DNA from 2 places in the Streptomyces sp. NPDC087845 genome. Region 2 is predicted to be linked to the other one. Evidence: riboswitches for the same ligand, from Rfam matches in the RefSeq annotation. Region 2 holds a riboswitch; the other holds the start of a gene.
What was found. Region 2 has a riboswitch for glycine ahead of gcvP (aminomethyl-transferring glycine dehydrogenase). Riboswitches for the same ligand answer to the same signal wherever they lie in the genome.
Positions count from the first base shown of each region.

Region 1: it holds a riboswitch for glycine, as region 2 does, so the genes downstream of both, gcvT (glycine cleavage system aminomethyltransferase GcvT) here and gcvP (aminomethyl-transferring glycine dehydrogenase) in region 2, are expected to answer to the same signal.

Region 1 covers NZ_JBIUVC010000014.1:4,842-10,661, forward strand. Annotated here, with positions in the region: gene ACIOMQ_RS30025 (L-serine ammonia-lyase) at 1-720, opposite strand, end outside; gene glyA (serine hydroxymethyltransferase) at 916-2,175, opposite strand; gene gcvH (glycine cleavage system protein GcvH) at 2,195-2,572, opposite strand; gene gcvT (glycine cleavage system aminomethyltransferase GcvT) at 2,665-3,792, opposite strand; glycine riboswitch at 3,934-4,031, opposite strand; gene ACIOMQ_RS30045 (AAA family ATPase) at 4,191-4,889, shown strand; gene ACIOMQ_RS30050 (enhanced serine sensitivity protein SseB) at 4,926-5,696, shown strand.
Region 2 covers NZ_JBIUVC010000027.1:9,252-15,071, forward strand. Annotated here, with positions in the region: gene ACIOMQ_RS38075 (DNA polymerase IV) at 1-873, shown strand, start outside; gene ACIOMQ_RS38080 (PRC-barrel domain-containing protein) at 798-1,166, opposite strand; glycine riboswitch at 1,280-1,376, shown strand; gene gcvP (aminomethyl-transferring glycine dehydrogenase) at 1,571-4,456, shown strand; gene ACIOMQ_RS38090 (DUF5999 family protein) at 4,544-4,750, opposite strand; gene ACIOMQ_RS38095 (hypothetical protein) at 5,103-5,696, opposite strand.

The sequences.
Region 1 (5,820 bases), on a different contig from region 2:
GACCTTGAGGCCGCCGGGCAGGATGCCCTCGCGGGACATGCCGCGCGAGACGCAGGCCTGCATGACGCGCCAGATGTCCAGCAGACCCGAGCGGATCTCGTCCTCGGTGCGCCAGGCCTTCTCGTTCTCCAGCATCAGGGAAGAGATCGACAGGCCGGTCTCCCCGGAGAGCCGCAGCAGTTCGTCGCCGGTGCGGAAGGGGTGCTTCAGCACGGTGTCGTCGAGGACGATCCGGTCCTCGCCCACCGCGTCCTCGTCGACGACGAAGCCGCCGCCGACGGAGTAGTAGGTCTTCTCCAGCAGTGTGGCGCCCTCGCGGTCGAAGGCGAAGACCGTCATGCCGTTGGCGTGGTACGGGAGGGCCTTGCGGCGGTGCAGGACCAGCTGCTCGTCGGCGTCGAAGTCGATCTCGTGCATGCCGAGCAGATTGATCCGGCCGGTCGTACGGATGCGTTCCACCCGGTCGTCGGCGGATTCCACGTCGACGGTGCGGGGCGACTCGCCCTCCAGGCCGAGCAGGACCGCCTTGGGAGTGCCGTGGCCGTGACCGGTCGCCCCGAGGGAGCCGTACAGCTCCGCGCGTATGGAGGCGGTGTGGGCGATGAGGCCCTCGTTCTTCAGCCGGCGCGCGAACATGCGGGCGGCGCGCATCGGGCCGACCGTATGGGAGCTGGACGGGCCGATGCCGATCGAGAACAGGTCGAAGACCGAGATGGCCACGGAAGACTCCTCAGGGTTGGTAGACGTCGTCGTCTGCCGGGTGATGCGGTACGGACCGGTCGGTCCGAAGAGCAGCGGGGACAAGGGATGGGGCACCGCGCTCACTGAACAGTGTGCGCGGTGCCCCGCCCGAAAGGTGCCGAACTGTGTCCCGAATTACGTCCCGGACCACTTCGGGACGGTCTGTGTGCCGGGCTACTTCAGGCCGGGGTACAGCGGGAACTTCTCGGCCAGCGCGACGACGCGGGCCTTCAGCGCGTCCGCGTCGTAGGACGGCTTGAGCGCGGCGGCGATGATCTCCGCGACCTCGGTGAAGTCCTCGGTCTGGAAACCGCGGGTCGCCAGGGCCGGCGTACCGATCCGCAGACCCGAGGTGACCATCGGCGGCCGCGGGTCGTTCGGGATGGCGTTCCGGTTGACCGTGATGCCCAGCTCGTGCAGCCGGTCCTCGGCCTGCTGGCCGTCCAGCTCGGAGTTGCGCAGGTCGACGAGGACCAGGTGGACGTCCGTACCGCCGGACAGCACGGAGACACCGACCTCGGTGACGTCCGGCTGGACCAGGCGCTCGGCGAGGATGCGGGCGCCGTCCAGGGTGCGCTGCTGGCGCTCCTTGAACTCCTCGGTCGCCGCGACCTTGAACGAGACCGCCTTGGCGGCGATCACGTGCTCCAGCGGACCACCCTGCTGGCCCGGGAAGACCGCCGAGTTGATCTTCTTGGCCAGCTCCTGCGTGGACAGGATGACGCCACCGCGCGGACCGCCGAGGGTCTTGTGCGTGGTGGTCGTGACGACATGGGCGTGCGGCACCGGGTTGGGGTGCAGACCCGCGGCCACCAGGCCCGCGAAGTGCGCCATGTCGACCATCAGGTACGCGCCGACCTCGTCCGCGATGCGGCGGAAGGCGGCGAAGTCCAGCTGGCGGGGGTAGGCGGACCAGCCGGCGACGATCAGCTTCGGCTTGGACTCCTTGGCCAGGCGCTCGACCTCGGCCATGTCCACGACGCCGGTCTCGTCGACGTGGTACGGGACCACGTTGTAGAGCTTGCCGGAGAAGTTGATCTTCATGCCGTGGGTCAGGTGACCGCCGTGGGCCAGGTTCAGGCCCATGATCGTGTCGCCCGGCTTCAGCAGCGCGAACATCGCGGCGGCGTTGGCCTGCGCACCGGAGTGCGGCTGGACGTTCGCGGCCTCGGCGCCGAACAGCGCCTTGATGCGGTCGATGGCGATCTGCTCGACGACGTCGACGTGCTCGCAACCGCCGTAGTAGCGGCGGCCGGGGTAGCCCTCGGCGTACTTGTTGGTGAGGACGGAGCCCTGGGCCTCCATGACCGCGACCGGAGCGAAGTTCTCCGAGGCGATCATTTCGAGGGTGGACTGCTGGCGGTGGAGCTCGGCGTCGACAGCGGCGGCGACGTCCGGGTCCAGCTCGTGGAGGGATGAGTTGAGAAGCGACATCAGGTGGTCCCTTGGGGTCTCAGTTGCCGGAGAACTCGGAGTACTCGTCGGCGGAGAGCAGGTCCTTCGGCTCCTCCGCCACACGTACCTTGAACAGCCAGCCGCCCTCGAACGGAGCGGAGTTCACCAGCGACGGATCGTCCACGACGTCCTGGTTCGCGGCGGTGACCTCACCGGTCACCGGCGAGTACAGGTCGCTCACCGACTTGGTCGACTCCAGCTCGCCGCAGGTCTCGCCCGCGGTCACCGTGTCACCGACCTCGGGGAGCTGGGCGTAGACGACATCGCCGAGGGCGTTGGCCGCGTACTCGGTGATACCGATCGTGGCCACACCGTCCTCGACGGCCGACAGCCACTCGTGCTCCTTGCTGTAACGCAGCTGCTGGGGGTTGCTCATGACCTGAATTCTCCTGTACGCGGGGGAGTGCTGATGAACGGTGGTCTTACGGTGTGAGACGCGACTGCGTCACTTCTTCGGGAGCGCCGACGTCACTTCTGGCGCTTGTAGAACGGCAGCGCCACGACCTCGTACGGCTCGTGGCTGCCCCGGATGTCCACTCCGATGCCTGCGGTACCGGGCGTGGCGTGCGCGGCGTCCACGTACGCGATGGCGATCGGCTTGCCCAGGGTCGGCGAGGGGGCGCCCGAGGTGACCTCGCCGACGACCTCGCTGCCGGTCCCGCCCACGGCGACGACGGAGAAACCGGCGCGGGGCACGCGGCGGCCCTCGGCGATCAGTCCGACCAGCTTGCGGGGCGGGGCGGTCTCGGCACGCTCGGCGGCGGCCTCAAGCGCCTTGCGGCCGACGAAGTCGCCCTCCTTCTCGAACTTCACGACGCGGCCGAGACCGGCGTCGAACGGGGTCAGCTCGGTGGTCAGCTCGTGCCCGTAGAGCGGCATGCCGGCCTCCAGGCGCAGCGTGTCGCGGCAGGAGAGCCCGCACGGGATCAGGCCGCGGGAGGCGCCCGCCTCGGTGAGGGCCTTCCACAGCTGCTCGGCGTGGACGGGGGCGACGAACAGCTCGAAGCCGTCCTCGCCGGTGTAGCCGGTGCGGGCGATCAGCGCGGGGACACCGGCGACCGTGCCGGGCAGGCCGGCGTAGTACTTCAGCCCGTCCAGGTCGGCGTCGGTGACGGCGGCCAGGATGGCGGGGGACTCGGGGCCCTGGACGGCGAGCAGTGCGTACGCGTCGCGGTCGTCGCGTACGCCGGCGTCGAAGCCGCCGGCCCGCGCGGTCAGCGCGTCCAGCACGATCTGGGCGTTGCCGGCGTTGGCGACGACCATGTACTCGTCGTCACCCAGCCGGTAGACGATCAGGTCGTCCAGGATGCCGCCGTCCTCGGCGCAGATCATCGTGTAGCGGGCGCGGCCCACGGCGACGGTGCCGATGTTGCCGACCAGCGCGTAGTTGAGGAAGGCCGCGGCCTCGGGGCCGGTGACGGTGATCTCGCCCATGTGCGACAGGTCGAAGAGGCCGGCCCTGGTGCGGACCGCGTTGTGCTCGTCGCGCTCGCTGCCGTACCGCAGGGGCATGTCCCAGCCCGCGAAGTCGGTCATGGTCGCGCCCAGCGAACGGTGCAGGGCATCGAGGGCGGTGAGACGGGGGGCGGTGCTCATGGATATGGCTCCCAGGGCATGACGACGAGGACAGTCCCTCCCCATCTGTCATCGGAACCTGAGAGGTTCGCCGAGAGCCCCCTGAGGGGTTCGGCTTGCACCTTGGGTGGGGCCGCGGAGCGGCCCGCTTTTCAGATCTGCCTCATCCACGCGGTACGGGGCCTGAGAGATTCAAGGGAGGAACTTGCTCCTTCGGCGCCCGGCACAGGTAGTCACCGGAACTCTCCCGCGCGGATTCAAGCGGCCTTTATGCAGTTGGCCGGGTCATCATCGCACGCATCGCGCCGGAGTGGGGCCCCGGTCCCTCACGGGAATCTGCGGCGTGGACGGTTGTGCCGCATTACCTTTTCTTTACACTTCAGGGGCATGTGTGGGGTGACCAGACAGGGGGAGGGGCGATGACGTTGCAGCGGTACGCGACGACCGCGGGGGTCGCGCACGGCGCGATGCCCGCACAACCGGGGGCGCCGGCCGCCGATGCGCTCGGCCCGCCCGCGCCCGTGGTGCGGGACCTCCGGGACCGGGCCGGGCGCAGCCCGCGCAGCCTGCACTTCGGGGCGGGTGACCTGGTGGTGGTCTCCGGGCTGCCCGGCAGCGGCAAATCGACGCTCATCCGGCGGGCGGTGACGACGGCCCGCGCCATCGACTCCCAGGACACCCGGGACCACTGGGCGCGGATCGTGCCCCGGTTACTCCCGTACGCCCTCTACCGCCCCCTCGTCCGCGCCGCCCACTACGGGGGGCTGTGGCGGGTGCTGCGCTCCGGCGAGTCCGTCGTCGTCCACGACTGCGGAACCCAGGCGTGGGTACGCGGCTGGCTGGCCCGTGCGGCGCGGCGCCGGGGCCGGGTGCTCCACCTCGTCCTGCTCGACGTCACGCCGCAGACGGCGAGGGAGGGCCAGCGGGAGCGCGGGCGCGGCGTCTCCGGGTACGCGTTCGCCCGGCACCGCAGGGCGGTGGGAAGGCTGCTCCGGGACACCGAGACCGGCCTGCTGCCGCCGGGGTGCGCCTCGGCGGTGCTGCTGGACCGCGAGGCGGCGGGTCTGCTGACCCGGATCGGGTTCGCGGACCCGCGGGGCCCGGGAGCCGGACGTTAACCTTCTGCCGGAAGGCTCGGGCAAGAAGGGGAAGCAGTGGACATTCCGGCACAGGGCCAGTCCCATCCGCAGGGCGGATGGCCCGCCAATGAGCTCGAAGAGGTGCTGATGGCCTCGGTGGGCAGCCCGGAGGCGGGCGGACGGCTCGTCGAGGTGCTCGGGCGCAGCCACGTCTGGGTGCCCCTGCCCAACGGCGGCGGACCCGATTCCCCCGACCTGGACCTGCCGACGCTGGAGATCGAGGGCGCCGCGTACGTTCCCGTGTTCAGCTCCGAGCAGCAGTTCCTCAGCTGTGTCGGCGCCGCCATGTCCTTCACCGTCGCGCCCGCCCGCGAGTTCGCCCGCGGACTGCCCCCGCAGCTCGGTATGGCGGTGAACCCGGGCGGCGCCGTCGGGACGCCGCTGCCGCCGCCCGCCGTGGCCGAGCTCTGCCGCGGCGGACGCACCCCGCTGGACGGACCGGCCGGCGGAGGCAGGGTCCGGCTGTACGAGCCGGACTGGAAGGAGGAGCCCGTCGACTTCCTCGCCGCGGCGGCCGGCGAATTCGAGGAGAGCGCTGTCGTGCTCACCGCCCGCCGGACCCTGGCCAGCATCGAGGGCGGCGAGCCCGTCCTCTTCATCGGTGTCGAGCTCTCCACCTGGGAGGGCGCCGGGCGCAACGCCCCGATGGACGCCCTCGGCCGTGCGCTCGGCCGCGTCGAGGTGCCGTGGTCGGTCAACCTGGTCCTGCTCGATGTGGCGCAGGACCCGGTCGCCGACTGGATGCGGGAGAGGATCCGGCCGTTCTACTGCCGCGCGGACGGGTAGCGCCCGGCACGGTGCCCGCGGACCGCTCCGGAGTGGATCACCGCGTCGGCCCGAGGCGTCAAGTCGGTGTCAGGACCGGCGCATAAGCTGGTTTGATGGCATGGTGCCACGGCACCATGCCGCA
Region 2 (5,820 bases):
CGCCGTGCCGGGATGACGACGGTCGACGACCTGGCCGAGGCGGGGGAGGCGGAGCTCGTACGCCTGCTGGGAAAGGCGCACGGCGGCTCTCTCCACCGTATGGCGCTCGGGTACGACGACCGGCCCGTGGTCGCGGAGCGGGACGCGAAATCGGTGTCCGTCGAGGACACCTTCGACGCGGACCTGCACGACCGGGTGCGGGTCCGGACGGAGGTGGAGCGGCTGGCCGACCGATGCGTCCAGCGGCTGCGGGGCGCGGGGCGGTCCGGGCGGACGGTGGTGCTCAAGGTGCGCCGGTACGACTTCTCCACCCTTACGAGGTCCGAGACGCTCCGTGGACCCACGGACGACCCCACCGTGGTCCGGGAGGCCGCCGCACGGCTCCTGGAGGCTGTGGACACCACTGGAGGCGTACGGCTCCTGGGCGTGGGCGTCACGGGGCTCACCGACTACACGCAGGAGGACCTCTTCGCGCAGGCCGCCGGTGAGCGCGCCGCGGCCGGGGAAGCGGCCGAAGAGACGACGGAGGCGGGTGACGAAGGGGACGAGCCGGCGGGCGGTGCGCGGGAGGAGACCCCGGAGACCTCCGAACAGCTCGCCGCGCGGCGCTGGCCCGCAGGACACGACGTGCGTCATGAGGTCTACGGCCACGGCTGGGTGCAGGGCAGCGGCGTCGGCCGGGTGACGGTGCGGTTCGAGGAGCCCGAGTCGGCGCCCGGCCGAGTGCGTACGTTCCGGATCGACGACGCGGAGCTGCAACCGGCCGATCCGCTGCCGCTGGTGCGGAATCCGGCGGACTACTCGTCCTGGCCGGCCAGTCTGCCGAAGTCCCTGTCCGGGCCGGTCTCCTCGGGCGGGGAGTCCAGACCGTAGTGCCGGTAGAGCTGGAGCTCCTGTTCCGGTGAGAGATGACGGCCGACGCCGAAGTCGGGTGCGTCCTTGATCAGCGCGCGGTCGAAGGGGACGCGGAGCGAGTCCTCCACGAACTCGCTGGGTTCCAGTGGGACGAACGCGTCCCGGCTGAAGAGTCCGGTGCGTACGGCCGCCCACTCGGGCACACCGGTCGCGTCGTCGAGGTACACCTCGTCCACGGTTCCGATCTTGGTGCCCTTGCGGTCGAAGGCCTTGCGGCCGATCAGGCTGCGCGGATCGATGTCGGTCTGCACGGTCCCTCCCACTCGTCGGGGCTACTCCACAAGCTCTACAGAAGTGCAGATCCGGGGGGTTGGCCACTCGAGAATTCCGCCACGAACCCCGCTGGTAGGCTGGTGACGGCTGCTGACCCCGTGCGGGAGAGTCCTCCGGAGGCAATCCGGAGGCGCCGAAGGAGCAAATCCTCCCCGGAATCTCTCAGGCCCCCGTACCGCACGGACGAGGTCACTCTGGAAAGCAGGGCGGGTTCCGTGCGGCCGAGTGCCGGTACGGTTCCCCTCCTCACCGACGGTGAAAGCCGGTACGCCGCAAGGCGCGCCGGTGAAGCTCTCAGGTCGAGATGACAGAGGGGGAGGCCGTTCGGGCACCCGCGCCGTGGTGCCCCTCGCAGGTCGTGACAGACCAGGAGGCCTCCACCATGACCCCCCGTCGCACTCCGCTCTCCCAGCTGGAGCAGGGCATTCCATTCGAACAGCGCCACATCGGTCCCGATGCCGAGGCGCAGTCGAAGATGCTCGCCCAGGTCGGTTACGGCTCGCTGGACGAGCTGACCGCGGCCGCGGTGCCCGATGTCATCAAGAGCGCGGAGGCGCTCCGGCTGCCGACCGCCCGCACCGAGGCCGAGGTCCTCGCCGAGCTGCGTGCGCTGGCCGACCGCAACCAGGTGCTGGCCCCGATGATCGGGCTCGGCTACTACGGCACCTTCACCCCGCCGGTGATCCTCCGCAACGTCATGGAGAACCCCGCCTGGTACACGGCCTACACGCCGTACCAGCCGGAGATCTCGCAGGGCCGTCTGGAGGCGCTGCTCAACTTCCAGACGATGGTCGCCGAACTGACCGGGCTGCCCACCTCCGGTGCCTCCCTGCTCGACGAGGGCACCGCGGCCGCCGAGGCCATGGCGCTCTCGCGGCGTGTCGGCAAGGTGAAGAACGGCGTCTTCCTGGTCGACGCCGACACCCTGCCGCAGACGATCGCCGTCATCGAGACCCGTGCCGAGCCGTCCGGTGTCGAGGTCGTCGTCGCAGACCTCTCCGACGGCATTCCCGCAGAGGTCGCCGAGCGCGGTGTCTTCGGTGTCCTGGTGCAGTACCCGGGCGCCTCCGGGGCCGTGCGCAACATCCGGCCCGTCGTCGAGCAGGCCCACGAGCTCGGCGCGATCGTCACGGTCGCAGCCGACCTGCTGGCCCTGACCCTGCTCACCTCGCCGGGCGACCTGGGCGCGGACATCGCGGTCGGCACCACGCAGCGTTTCGGTGTGCCGATGGGCTTCGGCGGACCGCACGCCGGCTTCATGGCCGTGCGCGAGAAGTTCGCCCGCAGCCTGCCCGGCCGCCTCGTCGGCGTCTCCGTCGACGCGGACGGCAACAAGGCCTACCGGCTGGCGCTGCAGACCCGCGAGCAGCACATCCGCCGGGAGAAGGCCACCAGCAACATCTGCACCGCTCAGGTGCTGCTCGCCGTCATGGCCGGGATGTACGCCGTCTACCACGGCCCGGACGGGCTGCGGACGATCGCCCGGCGCACCCACCGCTACGCGACGATCCTGGCCGAGGGCCTGCGCGCCGCCGGCATCGACGTCGTGACCGGTACCTACTTCGACACCCTCACCGTGCGCGTCCCGGGGAAGGCCGCCGACGTCGTCGCCGACGCCCGCGGGCGCGGTGTCAACCTGCGGCTCGTCGACGCCGACCTGGTCTCCCTCGCCTGCGACGAGACCACCACGAGGGCGCAGATCGCCGCCGTCTGGGCCGCGTTCGGCGCCGACGGGGACATCGAGGCGCTGGACGCCGCGGCTGCCGACGTGCTGCCCGAGGCTCTGCTGCGCACCGACGAGATCCTCGTCCACCCGGTCTTCCACCAGCACCGCTCCGAGACGGCCATGCTGCGCTACCTGCGCAAGCTCGCCGACCGGGACTACGCCCTGGACCGCGGCATGATCCCGCTCGGCTCCTGCACCATGAAGCTGAACGCGACCACCGAGATGGAGTCGATCACCTGGCCCGAGTTCGGCGCGCTGCACCCCTTCGCGCCGGCCGAGCAGGCGCAGGGCTTCCTCACCCTCATCCGTGAGCTGGAGGAGCGCCTCGCCGAGGTCACCGGCTACGACGCCGTCTCGATCCAGCCGAACGCCGGCTCGCAGGGCGAGTTCGCCGGCCTCCTGGCGGTACGGGCGTACCACCGGGCCAACGGTGACGATCAGCGGACCGTCTGCCTCATCCCGTCCTCCGCGCACGGCACCAACGCCGCCAGCGCCGTGATGGCCGGCATGAAGGTCGTCGTGGTGAAGACGGCCGACGACGGCGAGGTCGACATAGAGGACCTCCGCGCCAAGATCGAGAAGCACCGCGACGAGCTCGCCGTGCTGATGATCACGTACCCGTCGACGCACGGTGTGTTCGAGGAGCACGTCGCCGACATCTGTGCCGAGGTGCACGACGCCGGCGGCCAGGTGTACGTCGACGGCGCCAACCTCAACGCGCTGGTCGGGCTCGCCAAGCCGGGCCGGTTCGGTGGCGACGTCTCGCACCTGAACCTGCACAAGACCTTCTGCATTCCGCACGGCGGCGGCGGCCCCGGCGTCGGCCCGGTCGGCGTGCGCGCGCACCTCGCGCCGTACCTGCCGAACCACCCGCTGCAGCCCGCAGCGGGCCCCCGGACCGGTGTCGGGCCGATCTCGGCCGCGCCGTGGGGCTCGGCGGGCATTCTCCCCATCTCCTGGGCGTACGTACGCCTGATGGGCGGTGAGGGCCTGAAGCGTGCGACGCAGGTCGCCGTGCTCGCGGCCAACTACATCGCCAAGCGTCTCGAACCGCACTACCCGATCCTGTACAACGGCCCGGCCGGGCTGGTCGCGCACGAGTGCATCGTGGACCTGCGGCCGATCTCCAAGGCCACCGGTGTCAGCGTCGACGACATCGCCAAGCGCCTGATCGACTACGGATTCCACTCGCCGACCATGTCGTTCCCGGTCGCCGGAACGCTGATGATCGAGCCGACCGAGAGCGAGAACCTCGCGGAGCTCGACCGCTTCTGCGACACGATGATCGCCATTCGCGGCGAGGTCGAGAAGGTGGCCTCCGGCGAGTGGAGCACGGACGACAACCCGCTGAGCAACGCCCCGCACACCGCGGCGATGCTGGGCGGGGAGTGGAAGCACGACTACAGCCGCGAGGTGGCGGTCTTCCCGGCCGGTGTCTCGGCCGCCGACAAGTACTGGCCGCCGGTGCGCCGGATCGACGGTGCCTTCGGTGACCGCAACCTCGTCTGCTCCTGCCCTCCGCTGGACGAGTACGACAACTGAGTCATGAGCGGCAGGGCGTGACGCGGACATGCGTCGGGGCCGGTGCGGAGAAGTCTCCGGGCCGGCCCCAGTCCGTTCGGGCCGGGGTCAGGCGGCCTTCACCACCCGGCCGGTCTCCAGCGGCCGGTGCGGGGCGATGATCTGCCCGTCCGGGAGCAGCTCACCGGTGTCCTCGAAGAGCAGGACGCCGTTGCACAGCAGGCTCCAGCCCTGCTCCGGGTGGTGGGCCGTCAGGCGGGCGGCCTCCCGGTCGGCTGAGTCGGCGGTCGGGCATGGTGGCTGATGCTGGCACATGGGTGGGTTCTTTCGCTGCGTTGTAGTGAATGTCCTGCGGCTTGACGAAGTGTTCACGGCCGCCCCCCGTATCGATCGGTCCGGTCCCAGTGTTGCCCTACGGGCGTCAATCCGCAGGGATTTCGCGGCAGCACTTCTTCTTACTCCGAGGACGCGTCACCCGGCCGGACGGTTCAGCGCAACTGCACTGTCACTTCGGGTGGTTCGGGGTGACCGGACTGGGCTAGTCCGGATGGGGCGGGATGCGCCCCCCCCGCGCGCTGCGGCGCGCATCTCGGTCCCGCGCAGCGCTGTGCCCCGCCACGGAAGACGGTGGCGGGGCACAGCGCGGTGGTGCGGGGTGCGGTCGCTGTCAGGCGGGTGATCCGAGCAGGGGACCGGGGCCCGGGGTGATGCGCAGCGTCATCACGCGGAGCAGGTCGGCCACCCGGTGCGGGCGATGGGCCGCGATGCCCGGCGGGGCGGGAGCCAGTGGTACGAGGAGATCGGCGGGGGCGAGTGCCCCGCCGGCCGGGTCGGCATCGGCGTCGGAGTGCAGCCACAGGGCCAGCATGTAGAGCTCCGGAATGGACAGCAGCCGTGGCTGGTAGTGAGAGGTCACCGTCTCTGCCTGGCGCAGGGCGAGTTCGGTCGAGGCGACGTAAGGACCCTCGAAGAAGTGCGAGAAGGCCCAGCCGTCCGGAGTGAGCATGGTGTCCGCCGCGGCGACTGCCTGCTCCGAGCCGCGGATCACGAACCGCCACGCGGCGAGCCGGGTGGCGGGTGCGAGCCCGCTCGGGCCGATCCGCTCCATTGCATGGACGGGGAGCGGGAGTTCGGGGCTCAGCGGTCCCTGGGCGGATCGGAGAGCCGGTGTGCGGGCCTCGCGGACTGCGGTGGGTGAACCGAGTGCCGCAAGGACGCTGCGCAGAGCGGGCGCGGGAGCCGGGGGAACATGCAGCGGCATAGTGGGTCGCCTCTCACTTCGGAGACACGGTGGTGCGTGGGCGGGTGCAGACGGCGCTGTCGGCATGCGGGGCCAGAGGAGGCCGGTGACTGGGCCGGTGCGTCAACTCTCTGCCTCGTCTGCA